One region of the Ruegeria sp. YTSA168 genome, then DNA from elsewhere that is predicted to be linked to it. Evidence: riboswitches for the same ligand, from Rfam matches in the RefSeq annotation. Region 1 holds a riboswitch; each other region holds the start of a gene.
The links. A riboswitch is a leader RNA that binds a small molecule or an ion and turns the genes downstream of it on or off. The one in region 1 is predicted to bind cobalamin.
Positions count from the first base shown of each region.

Region 2: it holds a riboswitch for cobalamin, as region 1 does, so the genes downstream of both, AC2FFE_RS03480 (DUF1636 family protein) here and nrdH (glutaredoxin-like protein NrdH) in region 1, are expected to answer to the same signal.
Region 3: it holds a riboswitch for cobalamin, as region 1 does, so the genes downstream of both, AC2FFE_RS16500 (energy-coupling factor ABC transporter permease) here and nrdH (glutaredoxin-like protein NrdH) in region 1, are expected to answer to the same signal.

Region 1 covers NZ_JBXWMW010000002.1:384,321-393,889, reverse strand. Annotated here, with positions in the region: gene AC2FFE_RS05575 (cobalamin-independent methionine synthase II family protein) at 1-334, shown strand, start outside; gene AC2FFE_RS05570 (alpha/beta fold hydrolase) at 331-1,026, shown strand; gene AC2FFE_RS05565 (RraA family protein) at 1,023-1,718, shown strand; gene nrdF (class 1b ribonucleoside-diphosphate reductase subunit beta) at 1,762-2,733, opposite strand; gene nrdE (class 1b ribonucleoside-diphosphate reductase subunit alpha) at 2,747-4,870, opposite strand; gene nrdI (class Ib ribonucleoside-diphosphate reductase assembly flavoprotein NrdI) at 4,852-5,277, opposite strand; gene nrdH (glutaredoxin-like protein NrdH) at 5,281-5,502, opposite strand; cobalamin riboswitch at 5,586-5,778, opposite strand; gene AC2FFE_RS05540 (AraC family transcriptional regulator) at 5,813-6,742, opposite strand; gene AC2FFE_RS05535 (acyl-CoA dehydrogenase family protein) at 6,950-8,713, shown strand; gene dmdD (methylthioacryloyl-CoA hydratase) at 8,736-9,545, shown strand; gene AC2FFE_RS05525 (AMP-binding protein) at 9,562-9,569, shown strand, end outside.
Region 2 covers NZ_JBXWMW010000001.1:686,486-696,054, reverse strand. Annotated here, with positions in the region: gene AC2FFE_RS03515 (cobalt-precorrin-6A reductase) at 1-314, shown strand, start outside; gene cobJ (precorrin-3B C(17)-methyltransferase) at 305-1,069, opposite strand; gene AC2FFE_RS03505 (precorrin-2 C(20)-methyltransferase) at 1,066-1,794, opposite strand; gene AC2FFE_RS03500 (precorrin-8X methylmutase) at 1,791-2,420, opposite strand; gene cobG (precorrin-3B synthase) at 2,420-3,547, opposite strand; gene cobN (cobaltochelatase subunit CobN) at 3,544-6,837, opposite strand; gene cobW (cobalamin biosynthesis protein CobW) at 6,843-7,898, opposite strand; gene AC2FFE_RS03480 (DUF1636 family protein) at 7,902-8,276, opposite strand; cobalamin riboswitch at 8,360-8,565, opposite strand; tRNA gene AC2FFE_RS03475 (tRNA-Tyr) at 8,803-8,886, opposite strand; gene rlmB (23S rRNA (guanosine(2251)-2'-O)-methyltransferase RlmB) at 9,003-9,569, shown strand, end outside.
Region 3 covers NZ_JBXWMW010000011.1:8,391-17,959, forward strand. Annotated here, with positions in the region: gene AC2FFE_RS16480 (saccharopine dehydrogenase family protein) at 1-373, opposite strand, end outside; gene ilvD (dihydroxy-acid dehydratase) at 960-2,792, opposite strand; gene AC2FFE_RS16490 (helix-turn-helix domain-containing protein) at 2,899-3,459, shown strand; gene AC2FFE_RS16495 (CBU_0592 family membrane protein) at 3,459-3,728, shown strand; gene AC2FFE_RS16500 (energy-coupling factor ABC transporter permease) at 3,744-4,421, opposite strand; cobalamin riboswitch at 4,477-4,690, opposite strand; gene sseA (3-mercaptopyruvate sulfurtransferase) at 4,832-5,686, shown strand; gene AC2FFE_RS16510 (amino acid aminotransferase) at 5,686-6,870, shown strand; gene AC2FFE_RS16515 (ammonium transporter) at 6,989-8,299, opposite strand; gene AC2FFE_RS16520 (P-II family nitrogen regulator) at 8,333-8,671, opposite strand; gene AC2FFE_RS16525 (transglycosylase domain-containing protein) at 8,931-9,569, shown strand, end outside.

The DNA of each region.
Region 1 (9,569 bases):
AACGCTGATGAACACCAAATCGCGCTATGTGCTGTTTGAAACTTCGAACCCGCGCCATGCGCATGAATGGACCGTGTTCCGCGACCGTAAGGATGAGATACCGGACGACAAGGTGCTCGTGCCTGGTGTGGTCGACACCACGACCAATTTCGTCGAACACCCTGAAGTGGTTGCCCAACGTACCCAGCGCTTTGTTGATATCGTTGGCGCTGATCGTGTGGTGGCCGGATCGGATTGCGGCTTTGGGACCTTCGCCGGGTTTGGTGCGGTGGATCCCGACATTGCCTACGCCAAGCTTGGGGCGCTGTCCGAAGGGGTTTCCCTGCTCAAATGACCCCTCTTGTTCTATTGCCGGGCATGATGTGCGATGCGCGCCTTTTCGCGCCGCAGATCGCGGCGTTGTCAGGGCACAGACCCATTGTAGTCGCGCCGATTGGCGCGTGCGACACGGTGGAGGATCTGGCCGCGCAAGTGCTGTCATATGCCCCCCCGCGCTTTGCCATGGCGGGGCTGTCCATGGGCGGGATTGTGGCGATGGAGGTTCTGGGTCAGGCCCCGGATCGGGTTTGCGGGCTGGCCCTGTTGGACACCAACCCATTGGCGGAAAAAGATGAGGTCAAAGTCAGACGCCAACCTCAGATCGACGCCGTCATGCGTGGCCAGTTGCGCGCGGTGATGGCCGAGGAAATGAAGCCTAATTACCTGACGGATGGCCCAAATCGTAGCGCAATTCTGAACCTGTGCATGGAAATGGCGTCCGACCTTGGGCCTGAGGTTTTTGTCAATCAATCCAAGGCGCTTCGAGATCGCCCGGATCAAAGCGCGACCTTGCGGGCCTTTCAGGGTGCGGCACTGGTGCTATGCGGGCGCGAGGATACGCTCTGCCCGGTTTCGCGCCACGAGTTGATGCATAGCATGATGCCCCAAAGCCGGTTGGAGGTCATCGAAGATGCAGGCCACCTGCCCACATTGGAACAACCCGAGAGAACAACAGCGGCTGTGGCCCGCTGGTTGGAGGCGATATGAAACAAACCCTTCTGGACCTGCTCAGATCGGTCGATACCCCAACGGTTTGCAACGCGATTGAAGCGGCGCAGGGTAAGCGTGGGTTCAACGCGTTTACCCGCGGAACCATGCTGTGTTCGGACCCCGATGCCAAACCCATGGTCGGATACGCCCGCACTGCAAAGATTGCCGCCGTGAATCCGCCGACAGAACTGCCCGAGGTGATCCGCCAACGCCGGATGGACTACTATCGACATATGGCAACCGGAACTGGCCCGGCTGTTACCGTGGTTGAAGACCTTGATTATCCCGACTGCATCGGCGCCTATTGGGGCGAGATCAATACCACCGTCCACAAAGGGTTCGGCATCAGCGGTGCGCTGACCAACGGTGTGATGCGTGATCTGGGTGATCTGCCGGATGATTTCCCGGTTGTAGCCGGGTCAATCGGGCCAAGCCACGGTTTCGTGCATGTGCGCGAAATCGGCACCCCGGTGTCGATATTCGGCCTAGAGATTCAGAATGGCGATCTTGTCCACGCTGACCGCCACGGCGCTTTGGTGATTCCGCCCGAGGTCGTGGGCCAGTTGGAACAGGCAATCATCAAGCTATTGGAAACCGAGAGACTGATCCTGGCACCGGCACGCGCTGCCGGGTTTGATTTTGAAGCCTTTGAAACGGCTTGGGCGGCATTTGAGGCCTCGCGGACTTAGGTTCAGGACCAATCAGTCCTGAACCTGCGCTGCCCGGTCTGATTCAGAAATCCCAGTCTTCGTCTTCGGTCGCAACCGCCTTGCCGATGACATAGGAGGAGCCGGAGCCCGAGAAGAAGTCGTGGTTTTCACTGTCCGGGCTGAGGGCGGCCAGAATTGCCGGGTTCACCTCAGAGACTTCGGGTGGGAACAGCGCTTCGAACCCGAGGTTTTGCAGCGCCTTGTTGGCATTGTAATGCAGGAAGACCTTCACATCCTCAGTCAGGCCGATCTCATCATAAAGTTCCTCGGTGTACTGGTTCTCAATCCCATAAAGCTCGAACATTAAGCCAAAGGCATAGTCCTTCAGCTCCTGCTGTTGAGCTTCGGACAACTTCTCGTAGCCGCGCTGGAATTTGTAGCCGATGTAATAGCCATGCACGGCCTCATCCCGAATGATCAGGCGGATCAGGTCTGCGGTGTTGGTCAGCTTGGCGCGGCTGGACCAATACATTGGCAGATAGAAGCCCGAATAGAACAGAAAGCTTTCCAGAAACACCGACGCGATCTTGCGTTTCAGCGGATCGTTGCCGGGCGCGTAGGTTTTCAGGATCGCCTCGGCCTTGGCTTGCAGATGCGGGTTCTCTTCGGACCAGCGGAAGGCTTCGTCGATTTCCTTGGTCGAACACAGCGTCGAGAAGATCGAAGAGTAGCTGCGTGCGTGCACCGCTTCCATAAAGGCGATGTTGGTCAGCACGGCCTCTTCATGCGGAGTGACAGCATCGGGCATCAGGGCAGGTGCACCAACCGTGTTTTGGATCGTGTCCAGTAGAGTCAAGCCCGTAAAGACGCGGATTGTCAGCTGCTTTTCATGGTCCGTCAGCGTGGCCCAGCTTTGGATGTCGTTGGACAGCGGCACCTTCTCTGGTAGCCAGAAATTGACCGTCAGTCGGTTCCAGACTTCAAGGTCCTTGTCATCTTCCAGCCGGTTCCAGTTGATGGCGCGGGGGATCTTGGTTTGGATCATGTCTTTCATTGTCACGGGCCCCTTACAACGAGCAGGATACACAGCCCTGCACCTCGGTCCCTTCGAGGGCTTCCTGGCGCAGACGCACGTAATAAATGGTTTTTATGCCTTTCTTCCACGCATAGATCTGCGCACGGTTGATATCGCGGGTCGTGGCCTCGGCCGGAAAGAACAGGGTCAGCGACAGGCCCTGATCGACATGTTCGGTCGCCGCCGCATAAGTGTCGATCAACGCCTCGGGGCCGATCTCATAGGCATCACGGTAGTATTCAAGGTTGTCATTGTCCATGAATGCTGCCGGATAGTAGACGCGGCCGATCTTGCCCTCTTTCCGGATTTCGATCTTCGAGACGATGGGGTGAATCGAAGAGGTCGAGTTGTTGATATAGCTGATCGACCCGGTTGGCGGCACCGCCTGAAGGTTGCGGTTATAGAGGCCGTGCTTCATCACATCGGTCTTCAACGTTGCCCAGTCTTCGCGCGTGGGCAGGGTCATGCCATCGAACAGAGCCTTGACCCGCTCACTTTCGGGCAGCCAATCGCGGGTGGTGTATTTGTCAAAGAAGGTGCCTGAGGCGTAGTCGGACTTCTCGAACCCCTTGAACGATGCCTTGCGCTCCTGCGCCAGATCGCAAGAGGTGCGGATCGCGTGATAGGCCATGGTGGCAAAGTAAACGGATGTGAACTCAACCCCCTCAGACGAGCCATAGTGGATGTGTTCGCGGGCAAGGAACCCGTGCAGGTTCATCTGACCCAAACCAATCGCGTGGCTTTCATCATTGCCCCGACGCACCGACGGCACCGAGTCAATCGCCGACATCTCGGACACTGCCGTCAGCGCGCGGATCGCAGCCCCGACGGTGCGGCCCAGATCACCGCCATCCATCGTCTTGGCGATGTTCAATGAGCCGAGGTTGCACGAGATATCCGTGCCCAGATGGGAATAGCTGAGGTCATCGTTGAACTCGGACGCCTCGTTCACCTGCAGAATCTCGGAACACAGGTTCGACATGTTGATCCGGCCCGCGATGGGGTTCATCCGGTTCACCGTGTCTTCGAACATTACATAAGGGTAGCCAGACTCGAACTGGATCTCGGCAATTGTCTGGAAGAATTCGCGCGCGTTGACCTTGGATTTACGGATGCGCTTGTCATCGACCATCTCGTGATACTTCTCGGTCACCGAGATTTCCGAGAACGGCACGCCATAGACCTTTTCGACGTCATGCGGCGAGAAAAGATACATATCGGCATTCTTCTTCGCCAACTCGAAAGTGATATCGGGGATCACTACGCCAAGGCTCAGCGTCTTGATGCGGATTTTCTCATCGGCGTTTTCGCGCTTGGTATCGAGGAAGCGCATGATGTCCGGGTGGTGTGCGTTCAGATACACCGCACCCGCCCCCTGCCGCGCGCCCAACTGGTTGGCGTAGGAAAAGCTGTCTTCCAGAAGTTTCATCACCGGGATCACGCCCGAGGACTGGTTCTCAATCCCTTTGATCGGCGCGCCATGTTCGCGGATGTTGGTCAGCAACAGTGCTACACCTCCGCCGCGTTTAGACAGTTGCAGGGCGGAGTTGATGCCACGCCCGATGCTTTCCATGTTGTCCTCTAGCCGCAGCAGAAAGCACGAGATCAGTTCTCCGCGCGAGGCTTTGCCTGCGTTCAGGAAGGTGGGCGTGGCGGGTTGGAAACGGCCTTCGAGGATCTCTTCCATGAACGACATCGCCAGCGCCTCATCCCCGCGCGCCAGCGCCAGCGCGGTCATGACAACACGATCCTCATAGCGTTCAAGATAGCGCTGCCCATCGCGAGTCTTCAGCGTGTAGGAGGTGTAGTACTTGAATGCGCCCAGAAAGGTTGGGAACCGGAATTTCTTGGCATAGGCCGCATCCCAGATTTTACGCATGAAGTTCTTGGAATATTGGTCCAAAACGGCCACTTCGTAATAGCCCTCGGACACGAGATACCCCAGCTTTTCATCCAGCGAGTGGAAGAACACCGTGTTCTGGTTCACATGCTGCAGGAAATACTGCCGCGCGGCTATACGGTCGGCATCGAACCGGATCTTCCCCTCGCCGTCATAGAGGTTCAGCATCGCGTTCAGCGCGTGGTAGTCTTGCTCGTTTACGCTGCTGTCGAGCATAGATGTCTCCCTAGTTTTTCCAGCCCTGCGCGGACGCGGGCGATATCAGTTTCTGTTCCGGCCAGCTCAAACGAATAGAGCAGCGGTACGTTGCATTTCTGGGCAATGATGCGACCAGCCAAAGCGTAGGTCGCACCGAAATTGCGGTTGCCTGTGCCGATCACTCCGACGATCCCGGCGCGTCTGCCTGGATCATTCAGGAACCGGATCACCTGTTTTGGAACCGCCCCACGACCTTCGCCATCGGCATAGGTGGGGCTGATCAGCACATAGGGGTGTCCAGGGTCAGACAGCGGGTCCATTCCGTTCGGAATGCGGAAAGAGGTCAGGCCCAGCCGCGAAACAAAGCGGTGGGTGTTTCCGGATTTCGATGAGAAATAAACCAGCGCCGGGAGCGGCGCAGTCATGGGTCAGGCCAGTTGGGCGATCATGTCGGGGCGGAAACCCGACCAGTGATCACTGCCTGCCACAACTACGGGGGCCTGACGATAGCCCAGCTCGGTCACATGGGTCATGGCGCTGTCATCTTCGGTCAGGTCAACGACGTCATAGGAAATACCTTTGGCATCCAGTGCACGTGTGGTGGCGGTGCATTGTACGCAAGCGGGTTTAGAATATACGGTAATGCTCATGTCGTCCTCTGTCCTTTTTAGTTCAAAGTCGAGGACGCAAGGGCTAAACAGGCCCCAATCACGCCCCCGAACCCTCCGTTCGTGGTTATCAGTCTCGCCCGGCAGGTCTCCTGGCTTGCGGATCGACGTTCGGACTGGCCTTCCCAAAAGCACGCTTTCAGTGGCGTGTTCAGCCGAACTCTCCGTTTACAGTTGCGGGGGCAGCGCCGGTTTTCCACCGGTTTCCCTCTTAGCTTCCGATATGAATCGAAAGAACCGAAGCAACACTATATTGGGTCTGTCAGGCGGTTGATGTCAATATATAGCGTCGCTATGGGATGAGATTATTTTTGTACGACCCGGGCGTCCGGCTTGTCCATTTCCGAAAGGCCCGGTGAAAATTTGCTGGGGCTGAAAAGCCGGTGTCATAGGCGATCTGCTCGATACTATCCTGTCCCTGTTGCAGGGCACCTATGGCGATGTCACGGCGTAGCGCGTCCTTGATATCCTGAAAGGATGTGCCTTCTTCGTTCAACCGCCGGTTCAGCGTACGTGGTGTCATTTTCAGGGCCTGAGCAGCATCCGGCAACTGACAGGATTGCCAGGACGCGCCGTATAGAAAGGCGCGAACCCGCAGGCTGCTGGTATGCGCACGTGAGCTGGTGAAAATCCAATCAAGGGGTGCGCGTTGAAGGAATACAGAGGCTTCGGAAGAACTGCGTGCAATCGGGCGCGTAAACTCATTCGGGTCGAACAGAATGCTTGTCTGCGGCGCGTCAAATTCAACGGGGCAGGGGAACACCACGGCATAGTCGGCTGCGAAATCGGGGCGGGGAAAGGCAAAGTGCACAGTTCTGACCGGCGTCTCTGCCCCGCTGAGCCAGGACAAAAGCCCATGCGCCAATTTCAGGATCAACATATGACCAAAGCGGTGCGCGCGAGTGTGATTCAGATAAGGGAACAGCTTTAGCTCCACCTGATCAGACTCTGAGTGCAAATCCAGCCGGAAATCATCCAGCAACAGGTTCCAGAATGTCGAGTACCGATACAGGGCCGAGGTCAGGCTGCTTGCTTCGCGTTGCACGGTCACCAGATGTTGCAGGGCGCGAGGCCGGATTGGGCGGCTCCACAGCCCCATCATTTCGTCGCCGGTCTCGGGCGCGGCCAGCTGATAGAGCTGTGCGATTTCATTCAGGGTAACGCGCTGGGTCGATGCCATCGAGCCAGGTTGCAGCCCCGAGCGCGCAAGAAGTGAACGCATTACCGACGGTGTGCAACACGAACTAAGAGCGTCCAGCCAATCCTGGATAAAACCCGCTGATACGGTGGTCAGAGAGATGGGGTCAGGACGGGTCATAACGGCTTCGAATTGGCGTAATCGGATACAATCTTGTCAAGATATGAGCTTATCTGCAAGTCTTCGCGTAGATACATGACGTGAAACCATAGTCGTCGAAAGGAAACAGGCATGTCCTATCAACCGCCCGTGCAGGATTTGATGTTCTGTATTGAACACCTGTCTCATTGGGACCAGGTATCCTCGATGGCGGTGTATGCGGATTATGATCTGGCGGATATTGGCGCGGCTTTGGAGGGTTACGCCCGGTTCTGCAGTGAACAAATCGCACCCTTGTCCCATATCGGCGATACGCTGGGTGCCCGGTTCGACAATGGGCGGGTGACGATGCCTGAAGGGGACGCGCAAGCCTATGCACAATTCGTCGAAATGGGTTGGCAGGCCCTGACCCATCCAGTGGAGTACGGCGGAATGGGTCTTCCGAAAACCGTTGGCGCAGCGGCGGTTGAGATGTTGAATGCTGCCGATATGAGCTTTGGCCTATGCCCACTGCTCACCGATGGCGCGATCGAGGCATTACTGCTGACTGGATCGGATGAGCAGAAAGCCATCTACTTAGAGCCGCTAATTGCCGGGCGTTGGTCGGGCACGATGAACCTGACCGAACCGCAGGCGGGCAGCGATCTGGGTCGCGTCTCGACCAAGGCGGTGCAGCGCGAGGATGGCAGCTATGGCGTTTCTGGCACCAAGATTTTCATCACCTATGGTGCGCATGACCTGACAGAGAACATCATACATCTGGTTCTGGCGCGCACGCCTGATGCACCTGCGGGACCGAAGGGTCTCAGCCTATTCATTGTCCCTCAGAAGATGGTGGCTGCGGATGGCTCGGTCGGGGCCGAGAACTCGGTGAACTGTGTCAGCATCGAACACAAGCTGGGCGTGCGCGCCAGTCCGACTGCTGTGCTGGAATACAAGGACGCCATCGGGTTCATGATCGGTGAGGAAAACCGCGGGCTGGAATACATGTTCATCATGATGAACGCCGCGCGCTTTTCCGTCGGTGTTCAGGGCGTCGCGACATCAGAACGCGCCTATCAGCGCGCCTTGACTTATGCGCGGGACCGGGTCCAGAGCCGCCCCGTGAATGGTCAGGTCAAGGAGGCGGTGGCGATCATCGAACACCCCGACGTGCGCCGCATGTTGATGCGGATGCGCAGCCTGACAGAGGGTGGTCGCGCGATGGCGGCGGCCACAGCCGGGTTGCTGGACATCGCACACCATCAGGAAGACCCGGAGATCGCCGCTCTGGCCGAGTTCATGGTTCCGCTGGTCAAGGGCTTCTGCTCGGAACGCGCGGTCGAGGTTGCCTCGCAGGGGGTTCAGATCCACGGCGGCATGGGCTTCATCGAAGAAACCGGCGCCGCACAGCATTACCGCGATGCCCGTATTCTACCGATCTACGAAGGTACCACCGCCATTCAGGCCAACGACCTTCTGGGACGCAAGGTCATGCGCGACGGGGGCGAGACCGCCCGCCGGTTCGCCGCCCGCATTGCGGCGACCGAGGCCGAGCTGGCAGAAGGCGATGCTACTGCGCAGGTCATCGGCGCAAGCCTAGCAAAGGCACGCGGCGTGTTTGAGGAAGCGCTGGAGTGGTTGCTTGATAGTAGCCGCAAAGATATCGACGCCGCTTTTGCGGGCTCGGTTCCGTTTCTGATGCTTTCAGGTACACTCGCCGCAGGTTGGAAACTGGCCAAAAGCATCACCCCCGCGCAGGCAGCCCTAGCAGCGGGACAGGACACCGAGTTCATGACACAAAAGATCGCCACCGCGCTGTTTTTCGCCCTGCACATCCTGCCTGAATGCAGCGCCGAACACGCCCGCATTCTGCACGGCGCGCGCAGCTTGCTTGACGCGGACTTCCCTGAATAACGCCTTTATAAGGATCTGACTCATGAATGATGTCGTGAACCCCGCCACCTATGAGAACCTCGCGATTTCCGAGCGTGACAACGGCCTCTATGTTGTGACCCTGAACCGCCCGTCCAAGCGCAATGCGTTGGATGTGGCAACGATCGAGGAGCTGATCCGTTTTTTCAGCGGCGCACGTATGGCCGACGTTCGGGCTGTTGTGCTGACCGGCGAGGGCGATCACTTTTGCGCGGGGCTTGATCTGGTCGAACACTGGAAAGCCGACCGCAGCCCGGATGACTTCATGCATGTCTGCCTGCGCTGGCACGAGGCGTTCAATAAGATGGAATATGGTGGTGTGCCGATCATCGCCGCCCTGAAAGGCGCGGTGGTTGGCGGCGGGCTGGAGCTTGCCAGCGCCGCCCATATCCGCGTCATCGACCCCGGCACCTATTTCGCCTTGCCCGAGGGTCAGCGCGGGATTTTCACGGGCGGAGGCGCAACCATCCGCGTATCGGACATGATCGGCAAATACCGCATGATCGACATGATCCTGACCGGTCGCGTCTACCAGGGGCAGGAGGCCGTCGATCTGGGACTGGCGCAGTACATCACTGAAGACGGCGGCAGCATGGCCAAGGCAATGGAACTGGCCGAGCAAATCGCACAGAACCTACCTCTGACCAATTTTGCAATCTGTTCGGCGATCAGCCACTTGAATAACATGTCCGGCATGGATGCAGCTTATGCCGAAGCCGTGGTCGGTGGCGTGGTCAACACCCAACCTGCTGCCCGCGAACGGCTGGAAGCCTTTGCCAACAAAACCGCCGCCCGCGTGCGGCCCAACAGCTAAGACAGGCGGGACCCGGATGCGCCT
Region 2 (9,569 bases), on a different contig from region 1:
AGGATTTCGCGGCCCAACCCCAACATCACTATTTGTTGCGATTGGTCGATGAACCGGAAACTGTGCCGCTGCCCAACGCCGAAATTGTGGTCTCGCGCGGGCCGTTCACCGTTGAGGGCGACCTTGCATTGATGAAGCGCCACGGCATCGAACTGGTTGTTTCCAAGAACGCGGGCGGCACGGGTGCACGCGCCAAGCTGGATGCTGCGCGGGCGCTGGGCGTACAGGTCCTGATGATTGACCGTCCCAGCCTTCCGCCTCGGCGGGGGCTGGTTTCGGTGGACCAGGTTTTGGACTGGCTTGATCATCCCTGACCCTCGGCCAAAGTGAACCTTGGTGTGTAGACAATCGGCGATCCGTCCCGCTCGATCACGCGGGTCAAGGATGAACCGACGATCACAACCGTCTGCATATCGGCCATTTCAGGGATCGCTTCGGCCAATGTCGAAATCTGGATTGCCTCATCTGCGCGAGACACGGCGCGGGCGAACAGGATCAACCGTTTTGGCTCACATTCCTCGCGCAGGATTTCCAGCGTCTTTACAAACCCTTCCGGGCGAGACTTCGAGCGGGGGTTATAGAACGCCATGGCGAAATCGCCTTGCGCAGCCAGACGTAGCCGCTTTTCGATCAGCGACCAAGGTTTAAGGTTATCACTCAGGTTGATGGCGCAAAAATCATGCCCCAGCGGAGCACCGGCGCGGGCCGAAGCGGCCAACATGGCCGTAATGCCCGGCAACACGTCGACAGGAATGTCGCGCCACTCAACGGGGCCGTTTTCCATCGCCTCGAACACGGCGGCGGCCATGGCAAATACGCCGGGGTCTCCGGACGAGACCACAACAACCCGTTTTCCGTCGGATGCCATTTGGAGCGCATGCTGAGAGCGGTCGATTTCAACGCGATTGTCGCTGGCATGCAGGGTTAGTCCTGCACGCTCTGCCACACGGGCAACATAAGGGATGTAACCGACTACATCCGTGGCCTCGGCCAGGGCTGCAGTAACCTCGGGCGTCACTAGCGCTTCATCCCCGGGTCCGAGCCCGGCGATCTTGACCCAACCGCTCATGGCCGCCGTCCCTGACCATGAACGATGATGATCGAGAAATAGGGCGTGATCTCTTCACAATCATCGGAAAGTTTGCAGACCCGCTGATTGGGCATCTGGGCGTATTCCACGATCCAGGCGCGGTCGTACAGGCCTGCGGTTTTCAAGGCGCGTTTGACCTTTTCGATATTGCGCCCGATCTTCATAACGACCAACGCGTCGGTTTGCTCCATACGACGGGCCAGATCATCTTCGGGCAATGTTCCCATCAGAACAGTCAGGACGTCATCGCCCCAGGTGATCGGGTCGCCCGTTGCGGTCCAGGCCCCGGACATGCCAGTGATGGCGGGCACGACATCAACTTGAGCCTCACCGCGCAAGCGGCTGTAAAGATGCATGAAAGAGCCGTAGAAAAACGGATCACCCTCACACAGAACTACGACATCTTCGCCTGTGTCTGCCAGGCTTTTCAGATGCGCGGCGCAATCCTCGTAAAACGCAGCAAGCAGGGCATTGTAGCGCGGATCAGACAGCGGAATCTCCGTGGTGACGGGGTATTCCATCGGAAACTCCGTCGCGTTGCCGGGGATCATCCCGTCCACGATCTTGCGCGCCTGACCGTTGCGGCCCGGCTTGCGAAAGAACGCCACGTGGCGCGCGTTGCGCAACAGGCGGTCAGCCCGGACGCTCATCAGATCCGGATCGCCGGGGCCGAGGCCCACGCCATATATCGTGCCTGCGCTCATTCCGCCCGGCTCGCAATCGCGTTGATCGCCGCAACAGTAATCGCGCTGCCGCCCAGCCGACCTTTGACGATGCAGGACGGCACAGGCTGCGCTTCCCACAGGGCATCTTTCGATTCCACTGCGCCGACAAAGCCCACGGGGCAGCCGATGATGGCGGCGGGCCGAGGGCAATCGGGGTCTTCCAGCATGTTCAGTATGTGAAACAATGCCGTTGGGGCATTGCCGATCGCGACCAGCGCACCTTCCAGATGTGGGCGCCAGAGTTCCAGCGCAGCGGCAGAGCGCGTGTTGCTCATCTCCGCAGCCAAAGGGCGAACGCGGTCGTCATGTAGGGTACAGATCACCTCATTCTCGGCGGGCAGGCGGAAACGGGTCACGCCCTCGCTGACCATACGCGCATCGCACAGGATCGGCGCACCAGCTTCCAGCGCGGTGCGCGCGGCGGCTACAAAACCGGGAGAGAAATGCACGAACTCTTCCAGCCCAACCATACCGGCGGCATGGATCATGCGGACGGCGACCTGTTCCTCGTCAGCGTCAAACCGGGCCAGATCGGCTTCGGACCGGATGGTGGCAAAGCTTTGTTTGTAGATTGCCGCGCCATTGGTTTCGTATTCATAGGGCATCAGGTGAAGTCCATGGTGGTAAGAGTTTCTTCGGTCAGGCCGTGCTGGAAAGGCTCATCCCCCGCGCAGCCGTGTTTGACAAGATCAAATCGTCCGGTGTTGCCGACCAACGTGATGTCGGCAGAGGCCATCCGAGCGCACCCTTTGGCACAGCCAGACACATGTAAGCTGCCGGGAATGCGGGGGGCCAAGGCGCGGGCGATGTCTCGGGTTTCCACCTGCGCTTGCGGGCAGTATGGCGCGCCGGGGCAGGCGTCGGTGGTCCTCAGCGGGTCGGTGCCGTCTGTCACAAACTCTGGGGCGGGTATCGCCGCCCCGCCTTCCAACAGGAACAACCGCCACGGGGTAACGCGCAGGGCCGCCGCACCTGAGGTGATGATCAAATCGGCAAGCGCGCGTGCGGGCAATTGTCCAAACGCCGCGCCGTAGACGGATCCGAGGTCGCAGCTGCCAGGCTGGATCGCCTCGCCGACGGCTCCCGGGGTGGTGCCGCTCCAATCCTTTGGCAGGTCCGTTTCGGTGATCAGCCGCGCCATGCGGCGGGTGCCGAGGCTATGGTTTTCGGCAAACCATTCTGCCAGCGCGATCAGATGGTTGATGGCATCCGTTTCGGTCACGGGGCGGCCGCTTTCACTGCCATTCGCGCGCAGGATCAGGCCACTGGGGCTTGTCTCCAGCCGAATATCGGCGGAATCCGCCGCCAGCAATCGGGAGGGGCCGGTGTCGATCGCAAAGCCGAACTTCGCAGGCAGTGAGGGCAATTCCCCCAGCCGGTCCATCAGTTCTTGTGTCAGCCGTGCGGTCAGATCGCCTGCCTGATATAGGGGCGAGACTAGAATATTGCGGCGCACTTCGATCCCGGGTTCCGCATCCAGCAGGTCCAAAGCAGCAAGCCCGTGCAGCAGCTTTTGGTGATCGGCCTCCGCCACCCCGCGCAACTGAAGGTTGGCGCGGTTGGTCAAGTCGATTGTACCGTTTCCGTAGTGTTCGGACAGGTCACACAGGCCCAAGATCTGATCTTGTTCTAGACGCGCCAGTCGGGGCCGCACCCGCACCACCAGCCCGTCGCCGGACATCATCGGGCGATGCGCACCGGGACACCAACCCTGCACGACCGGGGCGCTCACCCCAGCCCCTCCAGATCCGCGCGGATCGAATTCCGACGGGTGTCCCAAAGCCCCGCCTCCAACAGCGCGCGGAACCGGTCTTGCATGGCCTGATGGGCCTGCGGATTGGCCTGTTGTAGAAAGGCATTCACATCTGCGTCGCCCAGCGTGGCATCATGATAGAGGTCGAATAGGTGTGGCGCGACCGTACCGGATAGATGCGCAAATGACGCCATGTGATCCAGCGTCGCGGCGATTTCGGCCGCGCCCCGGAACCCATGCCGTTGCATGCCTGCGATCCAACTCGGATTGGCGGCACGGGCATGAACGACGCGGCTGATTTCCTCAGGCAATGTGCGTGCATGCGGCTTGTCCGGGTTGGTGTTGTCCAGATGATAAAGCTGCGCTTTGCCACCGGTCACTTTCTTGGCGGCGGCGAACCCCGCCTCATGCGTGGCGTAGTCGTTGGCCAGAAGCAGGTCTGTCTCTGTCAGGTCCTGCAGGTGCACGAAACTGTCGGCGTTGGCCACGCGCTGCAGGATGCCGTCTTTGTCCTGAGCGATATGCTCGCCTTCCAGCGCAAAAGAGCTGGCCTGCAACCACGCCTCGCCAGCCTGAGCGCGGGCTTCATCTGTGTAAATCTCAGACAGCTCGGTCATGTTAACACCATAGCTACCAGGGGCGGGGCCAAAAACACGTGCCGCTACGGGCTGCCCGGCATAGGGGTTCCAGTCCTGTGCCTCATCGCGGTCTGACAACGCGCGAACAGCTTGACCATACAACGCCGAAAGCGTTGGGAATACATCACGAAACAGGCCCGACACGCGTAGCGTGACGTCCAGACGCGGGCGGCTAAGATCGGTGATTGGCAGTACTTCGATGCCCGAAACACGTTCGGACCCCTTGTCCCAGACCGGTTTGACGCCCAGCAGGTGCAACGCCATGGCAAATTCTTCCCCGGCGGTGCGCATGGTGGCCGAACCCCAGAGGTCAATGATCAAACCTTTGGGGTAGTCGCCTTCCTCTTGCAAATGGCGCCGCACCAGTTCCTCTGCCAGTTTCACACCCTGTGTATAGGCCGCGCGGGTCGGCACCGAGCGCGGGTCAGTGGTGAAGAGGTTCCGCCCTGTCGGCAGAACGTCGGAACGTCCGCGATAAGGGGAACCGGACGGCCCGGCCTCGATCCGTTTGCCAGCCAGCGCATCCAGCAAGGCGTTGCGTTCTGCGCGGGCCGAGGGCGCGGGATCGAAGTTGCCCGTTACCTTGGGCGCGCGGCCATAGATATGCAGCCCGTCGCCGAACTGGCTTTCCTTGATGTCGCAGACGAACCGGTCGATACGGGTGATCGCTTCTGCCGTACAGGTGGCTTGATCGAGACCAAGGTCGCTTTCAAGTCCGATGGCCTGCGCTTCGTCGCGGATATCTTCTTGCAACCGGTCTCGGCGCTTGGGGTCCAGCCCGTCGGCGTTTGAGAACTCATCAAGCAGCGATTCCAGCCGGACCATCCGATCCGGTGTGCCACTCTCTTTCATTGGGGGCGGGATATGGCCCAGCGTGACAGCCCCGATCCGGCGTTTGGCCTGTGCAGCCTCGCCCGGGTCGTTGACGATGAAGGGGTAGATTACGGGCAGATCACGGATCAGCGCCTCGGGCCAGCACTCGCCAGACAGGGCGACCGACTTGCCGGGCAGCCATTCCAGCGTGCCATGGGCCCCGATATGGATCAGGGCATCCGCGCCTAGCCCTTTGCGCAGCCACAAATAAAACGCGACGTAGCTGTGGCGCGGGGTGCGCGACAGGTTGTGATAATCGTCATCGCGCAGCTCGGGCGTGCCGCGTTCAGGTTGCAGCGCGACCAACACCTTGCCCCGCCGCAAGGCGGTGAAATTGAAGGCGCCATCGGTAAAGGTCGGGTCGTCCTCTGGCTTGCCCCAGACCGTTTGAAGGTCGGTTTGTAGGTTCTCGGGCAGTTCGGCCAATGCTGCCAGGTAGTCCTGCAGTGGCCATGACATCCGAGCGTTCAGCAGCGTTGCTGCAATCGGCTCGGCAGGGGCGGTATCATATCCTTCGTCTTGCAGGTCTGACAACATTGCCTCGGCTGAAGCCAGCGCATCCAAACCCACTGCATGCGCCATCTGCCAATCCTTGCCAGGGTAGGTAGACAGCACCAGCGCAGGCGTCTGATCGGTTTTGGGTGTGCCATGCAGGTTCAGCCAACCTGAGACGCGGTCGATAATCGCTTCGATCCGCTCAGGTTCAGCTCGGTGGGCAAAGCGCGAGTATTCAAGATGCGGATCGCGCCTGCCCGGTTCCTTGAACGAGGCAATGCCCGCGGAAATCCTCCCATCCACCTCGGGCAGCACCACATGCATGGCGAGGTCGGCAGGCGATAGGCCACGTTCCGCCTCGGCCCAGGCTTTGCGGCGTGAGGTGGCCAGCGCCACTTGAAACACCGGGACATTCGCAACGTCGAGCGGCGAGCTGCCCGATGCACCTTTGCCCGAGAAAGATGTCGCGTTGATGATAGCGGACGGGGCCAAGGCAACCACTTGTTCACGCAGCCAGTCGGCGGCAGCCGGAGCCTTGAGCGAAGGGGCGAACAGGCCCACCGCCTCAAAGCCTCGCGCGCGGATGCTGCGGATCAGGGCCGCGACAGGGGCGGTGTCGGCTGAGGTCAGATAGGCGCGATAGAACGTCACGAGGATGCGTTTGGCATCGCCTTCGAACGCGGTATCCACCGGGATTACGCCACGATCCGGGCACCATGCACCGCATTCGGGAATTGTCTTTGCACCCATCACCGGCCCGGCATAAAGCCCCGCCGCCAATGCCATCTGTGCCAGCGCAGCCTGCGCCGCGACCTCACCGCCTGTATCGCAAAGATGCGCCAAGCGGCGCAGGGTTGAGACGGGCAGGGTGGAATAGTCATCCAACCGTGTGTCTTCGCGCCCGTCTGCGGGCAAAACGGCCACTGCGATTCCCTTGGTCTGTGCCAACGCCAGAACCTGCTGCACCCCATAGGACCAATAGGGTACCCCGCCGATCAGGCGGATCAGGATGCCCTTTGCACCTTCAAGCGTCTGTTCGACATAGGTATCGACAGACAGCGGATGCTTTAGCGCAGTCAGGTTTGCCAGCCGCAGGGTCGGCATCCGACCCTCGGGCCCACCACCGCGATGCCAGCCTGCCGCGAAAGCGCCAAGGTCGCTATCGGAAAACGACAACACCACCAGATCGGCCGGGCTTTGGCCCAGATCGAATGGGGTCTCGGATTCCTCTAACCCGTGGCTTTCGCGGAAGACAACGTGCATGTGGCTTACTCGGCAGCCTCGGTCACGCCCACAAGAATATCGCGGATCGCGGCCTCTTTGATGTCATCATGCTCGGCAATAACCACCATGCGCGAGCGGCGGTCTTCGCCGGGTTCCCACGGACGGTCATATTGATGGCGAACACGCGCGCCGACGGCTTGCACCAGCAGGCGCATGGGTTTGCCCAGAACAGCGGCATAGCCTTTGACGCGCAGGATGTTCAACTCTGTCGCCAGACGTTCGATCTTGGTGACCAGATCAAGTGGATCAGACTGTTCGGGCAACTCGACAATGATGCTTTCGAAATCGTCATGTTCGTGGTCATGATGGCCGTCGTGATGCGAGGGTCGCGCATCCATGTCATCCTCGGCAGCGGCCTCCAGGCCCAGCACAACGCGCACATCCACGACACCTTCGGCGACTTCGACCACAGGCAGCGGGCGCGGCGCTTCGGCGGCGATGATTGCTTTGGCCTTTGCCACGCCTTCGGGACCGGCCAGATCCGGTTTGGTCAGCAGGATTATATCGGCGCAGGATATCTGATCCTCGAATACTTCTGACAGCGGGGTTTCATGGTCAATCGAGTCATCCGCCAAGCGCTGGGCATCCACGGCCTCGACATTCGGCGCAAAGCGACCAGCGGCGACAGCCTCGGCATCCGCTAGAGCGATTACGCCATCCACCGTGATTTTAGACCGGATATCTGGCCAATCAAACGCTTTCAGCAGTGGTTTGGGCAGGGCCAGACCGCTGGTTTCGATCAGAATATGTTCAGGGCGCGGCTCTAGCGCCATCAGCGCCTCGATGGTCGGGATAAAATCGTCAGCCACGGTGCAGCAGATGCAGCCGTTCGCCAGCTCCATGATGTTCTCTGCCGGGCAATCCGGGATGGCGCAGGATTTCAGGATATCGCCATCGACACCGACATCACCGAATTCATTGACCACAACGGCCAGGCGTTTGCCCTGCGGGTTCTGCATCAGATGCTTGACCAGCGTGGTTTTGCCCGAGCCCAGAAAGCCGGTGATGACAGTGACGGGAAGTTTTTCGAGAGTAGACATGGGTCAAGCTCCAATCGGGGGAATACGGGCCGCACAGTTTTTGCGGAAATGTTCAGGACGTTCGCGCCATTTGACCAAACCATCGTCAGTGGCCAAATACTTGGTCACACCTTCGATGATCGTTTCGACATGGTCGGTTTCGTTGAGGTTTTCGTAGACAAAAGTCCAACGCGCGGGTCCCCCACGCAGCACGATGGAACAGCCCTGATCGCAATTTGACAGGCATTCCACAGGCTTTAGGTCGATCCCGTCTGGCACGCCGGCCTGTTCCAGCGCCTTGTGCAGCAAGGCACCAGGGCGCTGGGTGTCGTCTTCGATCGCCAGGCCACGGCGGCATGTCGTGCAGACCAGCAGTTCAACTGGTGCGGCTTTATTCATCTCTCTCATCCCCCTTAGTCAAATCTGGGGGACGGGGTTTCATGTGGGCCGATCCAAGCCCCACACCGGAACACCCCGTCCGGTTTCATCTTCGGGCGCTGGCAGGTCTCCCGGCTTGCGGATGTCAGGGTGTATACCCTGTCGGATGTCCCGCCTTCCCAGCCTTTGGCCAGTGGCTTTGGGCACCCTCTCCGGTCACGGTCGCGGGGGCGGCTGCGTTTGGCGGTAAACCCGTTGACGCATTCCCTTTTCATCCTCTTACGAGGACACCAACGGATCGGACATGCGGCACTGATACGGTGCTTGTCAAGCGTGTCGCCGACAACCGCAACGCCGGGTGCAGAAAAACGACCTGTGGCGGTCGTTGGGCGGCATGTCAGGGCTTAGCCTGCGGCTTTCGAAAGGTTTGACAGCGATCACTTCACTGAACCAAATGTTTGACGAATAACTAGACTGCCATTCATAACAGCAGACACGGGCCATTGGCGGGTGCGTTTTGCTCTGGTATCTGGAAGCTTTGTGAGAGTGGTGGGCGACCCTGGAATCGAACCAGGCGTGCGTCTCCGCGAGGGAGTTACAGTCCCCTGCCACACCTTGCGGCCTGTCGCCCACTGTCAGGCGTTGCACCTGACGTGGAGGCGTGATTACTAGCGCACCAAAGGAGCGTCAACAGGAAAATACGGCTTTGACGCAGGAAAGCGAATTCACGGCCCGGAGGCCCTCAGAATGAAAAAACCCAAGTGGGTTGTCGAAAAGGAACAGGCGCGAAAAGCGGCGGCCGCCGAGACGGTTTGGCTGTTTGGTTTGCACGCCGTGCGCGACGCCTTGATGAACCCCAAACGCCAAAAACTGCGCCTGATTGTAACGCGAAATGCGCAGGACAAACTGGTTGAAGCCATTGAATTTGCGGGGATTGAGGCCGAGATGGTTGACCCGCGAAAATTCAATGCCCCAATTGACGCGGGTTCTGTGCATCAGGGCGCGGCACTTGAAGTTAAGCCCCTGGAGTGGGGCGGTTTGGCCGAGAACTGCATCGGACGGGAACACCCCCGCGTGATCCTGCTGGACCGTGTAACGGACCCGCATAACGTAGGTGCGATTCTGCGGTCAGCCGAAGTGCTGGGTGCAAGCGCGGTGATCGGAACCCGGCATCATTCTGCCCCTGAAACCGGGGCACTGGCAAAAACCGCCAGCGGCGCATTGGAACGCCAGCCTTATCTGAGGGTGCGCAATCTGGCCGATGCCATAACCGAGCTTCAGTCGATGGGGTTTCTGGTGCTCGGTCTGGATGGC
Region 3 (9,569 bases), on a different contig from region 1:
GTGCCAACCCGCATTGCGGCATAAAAGCGGTTTTGCTGCTTTTCGCCAGTGCTCGCACGGCCTGGGTCGCCGCGACGTCCTCGGTCAGATCGAAGTAATGCGCCTCGGCATGTTTTGCAGCTTCGGCGATGTTTGGCGTCAGAAAGAACGGAGCGGCAGAGATTACAGCATCAAAACCGCTCAACCCTTGTGTCAATTCTTCGATGTTCGTCGCGTCGATTTGCATCGTCGCAACGCCCAGCCTGGCAATCTCGGCCAAGGCCTTCAGATCATATTCTGCAACTGTGGCACTGTAGTTGGGTGAATCTTTCAATAGCGCGGCAATCATCTGCCCAATTTTGCCAGCCCCAACGATACATACCTTCCACGACATGACTTGCCTCCTCTCTCCGGTTTTCCTTCGAGAATGGCGCAGATAATGGTCATATCGCAGGTGTTATCTTGACGAAATCGATAGCTAGACTGTCATTTCGTCAAATTTTCCGACTATTTGATAACTCAAGCACCAGGCCTGTGAGCAGAGCACTGTGTGTTAAACATTCGTAGCTAATGCAATGACATGATTGCAGAGCGATCCTCGTTATTGTTGCTTCTGAAAGCGCACATACTTGTGTGGGGGCATGTCGCACCAAGCTCATTTGGAAATCTTCTCCTCCAAATTTTGGGAAGGCTGCGTTACCCTCCCAGCAAAAGGCCAGTTTCGATAAGCTTGGCTTTGAACAAAGCTGAGTCGGTCAGGATCCACCACGTCAGGGTGTGTTGCAAAGAAGTCTGGTGACAGACCTTTGTACACATTTGGAGTACCGTTTGACAGAAGCTTGACGGCTTTCAACGCAGACATCGTCGAGGGCATTGAAAAGCTACCGTTGGCATAGGCGCCGCGAATTCACACGTCGTCCGCACAGCCAAAAAACGGCCCACCGGATGGATGGGCCGTTTTTGATTAGCGGGTTTCTCACTCAAACCTGACGTACCGCCCCTTTCGCGGCGCTGGTGGTCAGTTTGGCATAGGCTTTCAGCGCGGTTGAGACCTTGCGCTTGCGCGGTTCTGTCGGTTGCCAGCCCTTTTCGTCCTGCTCTGCACGTCGCTGGGCCAGATCCTCATCTGATACCGCCAGATGGATCGAGCGGTTGGGGATGTCGATCTCAATCGTGTCGCCCTGACGCACCAGACCAATCACGCCACCCTCGGCCGCCTCGGGTGAGACATGGCCGATGGACAGGCCCGAGGTCCCGCCCGAAAACCGTCCATCGGTCAGCAGCGCGCAGGCTTTGCCCAGGCCTTTGGACTTTAGATAAGAGGTCGGATACAGCATCTCTTGCATCCCCGGCCCGCCGCGCGGACCTTCGTAGCGGATGACAACCACATCGCCTTCTTTCACCTTGCCGGTCAGGATGTCGCTGACGGCCTGATCCTGGCTTTCGCAGACATAGGCTGAGCCGGTGAAGGTCAGGCTGCTGGCATCCACGCCCGCCGTTTTCACGATGCAGCCTTCCAACGCGATATTGCCGAACAGAACCGCAAGGCCTCCGTCCTGAGAAAACGCATGTTCCTTGGATCGGATCACACCGCCTTCGCGATCGGTGTCTAGTTCCTTGTACCGGTTCGACTGGCTAAACGCCTGCGTGGTGCGCACGCCGCCGGGCGCTGCTTTGAACAGCTCTTGCGCGGCGGGGTTGTTGGCGATCTTGATGTCCCAATTGGCAATCGCCTCACCCATGGTCGGGGTATGCACCGTGCTGCAATGTTCGTGGAACAATCCGGCGCGGCTGAGCTCGCCAAGGATCGAGAAGATGCCACCGGCGCGGTGGACGTCCTCCATATGCACGTTCTCGGTATTGGGCGCGACCTTGCACAGGCAGGGGACATTGCGGCTGAGGCGGTCCATGTCGGACATGGTGAAATCGACGCCGCCTTCGTGGGCGATGGCCAGCAAGTGCAGAACCGTGTTGGTTGACCCGCCCATGGCGATATCCAGGCTCATCGCGTTCTCAAACGCATCGAAGGTGGCAATCTCACGCGGCAGGAAGCCTTTTTCGTCCAGATCATAGTGACGTTTGGTGATCTCGACGATCCGGCGACCCGCTTCCAGAAACAGCTGTTTGCGATCCGCATGGGTGGCAAGAGTTGAGCCATTGCCCGGTAGCGCCAGTCCCAGTGCCTCGGCCAGACAGTTCATCGAGTTCGCGGTGAACATGCCCGAGCACGACCCGCAGGTCGGGCAGGCGTTTTCTTCGATATGCTGAACCTGTTCATCGGTGAATGTGTCATCCGCGGCGGCGACCATCGCATCGACAAGGTCGATCTTTTTGGTGTCCAGATCAGCGATGTCGATCTTACCGGCCTCCATCGGCCCGCCCGAGACAAAGATCGCCGGAATATTCAGCCGCATCGCTGCCATTAGCATGCCGGGCGTGATCTTATCGCAGTTCGAGATACAGACCATCGCATCGGCGCAATGTGCGTTGACCATATATTCGACCGAATCCGCGATTACTTCGCGTGAGGGCAGGGAATACAGCATCCCGTCATGGCCCATGGCGATGCCGTCATCCACCGCGATGGTGTTGAATTCCTTGGCAACACCGCCAGCCTTTTCAACCTCACGCGCGACCATCTGGCCCAGGTCCTTCAGGTGGACGTGACCCGGTACGAACTGGGTGAACGAGTTGACGATGGCAATGATCGGCTTGCCGAAATCATCGTCCTGCATACCGGTGGCGCGCCACAGGCCACGGGCTCCGGCCATGTTACGGCCATGGGTGGAGGTTCTGGATCGGTACATTGGCATGATGCTGTTTCCCTTTTGCCCCGGTTGCGATATGCGGGGAATGTGCGTTATAGCGCACGTACCATATGTGCGCTATAACGCACAAGAAGATTCGAAAGACAATGGCATGGCTCCGGACGACATAACACTAAAGCTAAGGGATGTGAGGGCCGCTTCGGGGTTGAGCCTGTCGAAAGTCGCTGAGATGACAGGCGTCAGCAAAGCGATGCTAGGTCAGATCGAACGGGGCGAATCAAGCCCGACGATCGCCACGCTGTGGAAGATTGCCAAAGGGTTTCAACTGCCGCTCAGCGCGTTGATCGACACCGTGAATGGTGATCCTTCGGTTTTTAAGACCGTCACCTTTCCCGGCAGTATCGAGGTTAAGATTGTCTTTCCCTTTGATCCAGCATTGGGGGCAGAGACGTTTCACGTCCAGCTCGCCCCCAACCAAAGCCATGAGTCCCCCGCCCATGCCGCTGGTGTGACCGAGGAGGTCTTTGTGCTCAGCGGCACGCTGGACATTCTGAAAGGTGAGGCTTGGGTGCCCTTGCAATCGGGTCAGGGGCTGCGATTTGCAGCGGATCTCCCGCATGGCTATCGAGCGGGCGCTGAAGGGGCGGCGTTTTTGAACATGCATCACTATGCGCAACAGCCAGATGTTCCAGATAACGGCAAGGTTCATTGATGAGCGAGTTTTTCAACAGCCTGACAATTGTGGATGCCATCGGCTCTTTCGGGGCCCTGATCGTGGTTGCCGCCTATTTCGCCACGCAGATGCGATACATGAATTCCGAAGATCTGGCCTTTCCCGTCGTAAATCTGCTGGGGTCCGTTTTGATTGTCTATTCGCTGCTTCAGAACTTCAATCTGGCGTCGATGCTGATTGAAGGCTTCTGGATTGTCATTAGCGTGATCGGTATCATTCAACATTTCAGGTTGCGCCGCGCAGGGTAGCGCGGCGCAACAGGGTTATGCAGCGTTGTGAAGGCGTGGTGTAAACAGGCCAATCCGGCCAAAATCCCGCATGGATTTTGCCGCGGCCAAAACGGCCAGATCAGCCAGCGGTTCAACCAGGATAACCAGCATGTACGCAGCGCCAAAGCTGACGACGGCGGTGAGGTTTTCTGCACCAAATCCTTGGCCGTAGAAGGCCCAGAACGCCACCCAGATGACGACACCGCCCTGATAGGCCGTCGACAGCGCAAGCGCCTGAGAATACTTCAGATCAATGTAGGCCGTATTCGGTGCGATGATGCGATTGGCCAAGGCCTGCAGCGCAAAAAGCGGCACCAGCAGTGTTGTCATGTTCATCCCGAACTGAGGCAGGTCGAAAGGCGCCAGGAAAAATCCCTGAATGAACAGGCCCGCAATCAAGCCGATGGCGGCAGGGGCTGCACCGAACAACAAAAACAGGGTCGATCCCAGAATGAAGTGTACTTCTGACACTCCGACCGGGAAGTGTGGCAATACTTCAAAGAAGGTAAAAACCAGCCCCGTGGTCAGGGCTGAGCGAATGGCGAGGCTGGCAAGGCCGCTGCTTTTCAGGCTGTCCCATGCCAGTTTAGCGGTATAGAGCCCTGCGCCAGTTGCGGTCGCGTAGCTCAGGACAAGTTTGGCGCCATTTACGACGCCCGGTTCGATATGCATAGTTTGGTCTCCTTCCCGTCACACCCGACGGCAGAAAGGTTTAAAAATTGGGCTTTCGCCCGGTTTGCACATGGCAGGTCTCCTGACTTGCGGATTGGCTTCGATCCCGGCCTTCCCAACCGATTGCTTCGGTCAGTGGCCCTGATGGGGCGAAACTCCGCCTACAGTTGCGGGGGCAGCTCCGGACTAGACAGGTATTGTCGCACCGGATTCCCTTTTCATTCCTTGGGGGAAATTCCCCTTTGGAAACCATGTCAGGCAGGTGTCCGGCACCGGGTGCCACCTGTCAAGCAGGCAAACGTGCATGTTTGGAAAAAATTGCCAGTTCCCAGGAGTGCAGGCCTTGGCATGGCTTGCACGTTTGGCCGCTCGGATATAGGGAAACTCAGACTCGCTTAGGGGAGGCTTTGATGCAAGACGATCCGAAAACCCTGGTTTCCACCGACTGGCTTGCCGCCCATATCAAGGACCCCGATCTGCGGGTGCTGGATGGGTCGTGGTACCTGCCGCAGCATGGGCGCGATGCCAAAGCCGAATATGATGCAGGTCATATCTCGGGCGCGCGGTTCTTTGATATCGACGATATTGCCGATCATCGCTCGGACCTGCCGCATATGATGCCTCCGGTCGAGAAGTTCATGTCACGCCTGCGCTCGATGGGCGTGGGGGATGGACATCAGGTGGTTGTCTATGATGGCTCTGGCCTGTCCTCAGCTGCGCGCGTCTGGTGGATGTTCCGCCTGATGGGGCAGGACAACATTGCCGTGCTGGATGGCGGTCTGCCAAAATGGCAGGCCGAAGGGCGCGAGATCGAGGATTTGCCCCCAGTAATCCGGGATCGTCATATGACCGTGCGGGTTCAGAACCATCTGGTGCGCGACGTGACACAAGTGTCTGCCGCCGCCAAGCTGGCTGATCATGAGATCATCGATGCCCGTTCCGCCGCCCGCTTTGCCGGAGCGGAACCAGAGCCGCGCGAAGGTTTGCGCTCGGGCCATATCCCCGGCTCACGCAATGTGCCCTTCGGAACGCTGTTGAACAAGAACGGGACGATGAAATCACCCGAAGAGTGCCGCGCTGTGTTCGAAGCCGCAGGCGTTGATTTGTCCAAACCTGCAATCACCTCATGCGGATCGGGTGTGACGGCGGCAATCCTTAGCCTTGCGCTTGAGCGCATGGGTAAAAAAGACCACGCGCTTTATGACGGCTCCTGGGCTGAATGGGGTGCCTTCCCAACCCTGCCCGTCGCAACCGGAGAGACCTGATGTTCGAAAACCTCAAACCGCAGCCCGCCGATAAGATCCTGGCGCTGATGCAGATGTACCGCGAAGACCCGCGCGATCAAAAGATCGATCTGGGTGTTGGCGTCTACAAGAATGCCGAAGGTGTTACCCCGGTTATGCGAGCGGTCAAAGCTGCCGAAAAGCGCATTCTGGAGGAGCAGGAGAGCAAAGCCTATACCGGTCTGGCCGGTGATCCGGCTTATTCCGATGCGATGATCGGCTTGATCCTTGGCGATGCGGTGCCGCGCGCCAATATTGCGGCCGTTGCGACTCCGGGTGGTACAGGTGCCTGCCGTCAGGCGTTCGAGATGATCCGTATGGCCAACCCTGAGGCGCGCGTATTTGTATCGAACCCGACATGGCCCAACCACCTGTCGATCCTGAATTATCTGGGCATCGAGACGGTCGCTTATCGCTATTTCGATGGCGAAACCCGTGGCGTCGATTTCGACGGTATGATCGAGGACCTAAAAACCGCCAAGGCGGGCGACGTGGTTCTGCTGCACGGTTGCTGCCACAATCCGACCGGCGCGAACCTGAACATGGTGCAATGGCAAGAGGTCGTGAACCTAATCAATGCGCAAGGCTTGGTTGCGATGATCGACATCGCCTATCAGGGCTTTGGCGACGGTCTTGAGGAAGACGCGCAGGCAGCCCGTCTGGTGGCCTCGTCTGTCAAAGAGTGCCTGATCGCGGCGTCTTGTTCGAAGAACTTCGGCGTCTATCGTGAGCGGACCGGCCTACTGATGGCGATCAGCGATGATGCGGCGCAGACGTCATTGAACCAGTCGACGCTTGCCTTCCTGAACCGCCAGAACTATTCGTTCCCGCCGGATCATGGCGCACGGGTCGTGACCACCATCCTGAACGACGACGCCTTGCGCGCCGACTGGGCCGCTGAGCTGGAGGAGGTTCGCCTCTCCATGCTGGGTCTGCGTCAGCAGCTGGCGGATGAGCTTCAGCGTCTGACCGGGTCGGATCGGTTCAGTTTTGTCGCCCAACATCGCGGTATGTTCTCGCGTCTGGGTGCTGCACCTGAACTGGTCGAGAAACTGCGTGCGGACCACGGGATCTACATGGTCGGCGACAGCCGCCTGAACATAGCCGGTCTGAATGCGACTACAGTGCCTATTCTGGCGAAGGCGATTGTAGACGTTGGAGTCTAAGCGGCACTTCATAGCGAAACAAAAGCCGCTCAGATCAGTGCGGCTTTTTTGTTTTCAGAGTCGAGCAAAAGAAAAGGCCGGGCAAGAACGCCCGGCCTTCGAGAGGTTATCTCAGGTCTTAGCCTTTGGAGAACTCCGGATAAGCTTCCATACCCAGTTCTGCCATATCAAGACCATTGATCTCGTCCTCTTCGCTGACACGGATGCCCATCACCGCTTTGAGGATGGACCACACGATCAGAGCGCCGACGAAGGTGAACACACCGTATGCGACGATGCCGGTCAGCTGGGTAATCAGGCTGGCTTCGCCGTAGAAGATTACGGCGATGGTGCCCCAGATGCCTGCGAACAGGTGAACAGGAATGGCACCAACAACGTCGTCGATCTTGAACTTGTCCAGCATCGGGACCGCGAAGACCACGATGATACCACCTACTGCACCGATCCATAGCGATCCGAACAGGGACGGGGCCAGAGGCTCGGCAGTAATCGAAACCAGACCAGCCAGCGCGCCGTTCAACACCATGGTCAGGTCAGGCTTCTTGTACATAACCTGGGTCAGGATCAGGGCAGCAACAGCACCGGAGGCTGCGGCCATGTTGGTGTTGGCAAAGATGCGCGACACGTCGGTTACGTCACCCACGGTGCCCATGGCCAGCTGTGAGCCGCCGTTGAAGCCGAACCAACCCAGCCACAGGATGAATGTACCCAAGGTGGCCAGCGCCAAGTTCGAACCGGGCATCGGGTGAACCTTGCCGTCTTTGTACTTGCCGATACGCGGGCCAAGGATCAGACAACCAGCCAGAGCCGCCCAACCACCGACCGAGTGCACGACGGTCGAACCAGCGAAATCCGAGAAGCCCGCTTCGGACAACCAGCCGCCGCCCCACTGCCAGGAGCCAGAAATTGGGTACATGATACCGGTCAGCACGACCACGAAGATCAGGAACGGCCACAGTTTGATCCGTTCCGCCACGGCACCCGATACGATGGACGCGGTTGCAGCCACAAAGACCAGTTGGAAGAAGAAGTCCGAACCGATTGAGGCATAGTCCAAAGCAGCCTCGGCAGGGTCAACACCTACCGGGTCCAGCACGGTCGGACCGCCAATGGCAAAGAAGCCATTGAAGTCACCCGGATACATCGTGTTGAAGCCAACCAGCCAGTACATGATCGCGGCGATGGAAAACAGCGCCACGTTTTTTGTCATCTGCATGGCGACGTTCTTGGAACGCACCAAACCGCCTTCCAGCATGGCAAAGCCTGCCGCCATGAAGAAGACCAGGAAACCCGCCATCAAGAACAGCAGGGTGGTAAAGATATACTGGGTGTGCAGCGCGGCTTCGCCGGTAGCGGCCTCTTGCGCCAGACCCATCTGCGGCAGCACGACAAGCGCGGCAGCAGGGATGAGAGATTTCATCAGGTTCATTGTCAGTCCTCGAATTTATATGAGTGTCGGCGCTCAGAGCGCCTCTTCGTTTGTTTCCCCGGTCCGTACACGCATGGCCTGCTCGACATCGAGGACGAAAATCTTGCCGTCACCGATCTTGCCGGTTTTGGCAGTGTTGGTGATGGTCTCAACGATTTGGTCGGCCATCGTGGCTGGCACCACGATTTCCAATTTGATCTTGGGTACGAAGTTCACGGCGTATTCTGCGCCGCGATAGATTTCTGTGTGACCGGATTGTGAGCCGAAGCCCTTGATTTCGGTCACCATCATGCCGCGCACGCCAGCCTGGGTCAGTGCCTCGCGCACCTCCTCGAGCTTGAACGGCTTGATTGTCGCAATGATGAGTTTCACGTCAGTCCCCTCTGCTTCTCCGGTCACACCGGCTTGTTTGCACCTGCAGAAAAAGAGCCTGAGGAGGGGCGTTTAGGAACGATTCCCCGTCGTTAAATGGTTCGAAAATGACGCAAAGTTGCACAATTTTTGCACAAAACTTGCCGAACGACTAAAAATTAGGCGAATATGAGAGGGGAAATTCCGGAAAATCGGACCTCTACATAGCTATGTCGTCGGGGTATGGTGTGCCAAAAGAATAACCGGGCAGAGTTTGAGCATGACTGAGTCCAAGCGCCGCAAGCCAAGATTGGTCGCGGATAAACGATACCCGTCGAAGGGGCGCAAGCCTTCGACGACCAAGCGGGCTGCGAAACCGGCGGGCAAGAAATCCACCGCCCGAAAGACGACCACGCGCAAGACGGCTCGAAAGAAGACGCGCAAGCGTTCGGGTGGCAATGGCGGGGGGTTTTTCCGCCGTCTGTTCCGTTGGATCTGGCGACTGATCTGGGGTGTCACATGGCGCGTGGGTGCCGTTATCGCGATGCTGGTCGCTTTGGCCGTTGGCGTTGTCTATACCTCGTTGCCCGATGCGGACGCCCTGCTGGATGGGCGCGCGCGCGGATCGGTGACCTTGCTGGATCGGGATGGCAAGGTTTTTGCCTGGCGCGGAGACCAGTTTGGCGGGGTGATCACAGCAGATACGGTTTCACCCCATCTAAAAAACGCTGTGATTGCGACCGAGGACAAGCGGTTCTATCGCCATTTCGGCGTCAGCCCGCGTGGGGTTGCCAGTGCGGTGCGTATCAACCTGAGCGAAGGGCGCGGGCCACTGTCGGGCCATGGAGGCTCGACCATCACCCAACAGACAGCCAAGCTGCTGTGTCTGGGTGTGCCTTATGATCCGACTGAGTGGGAG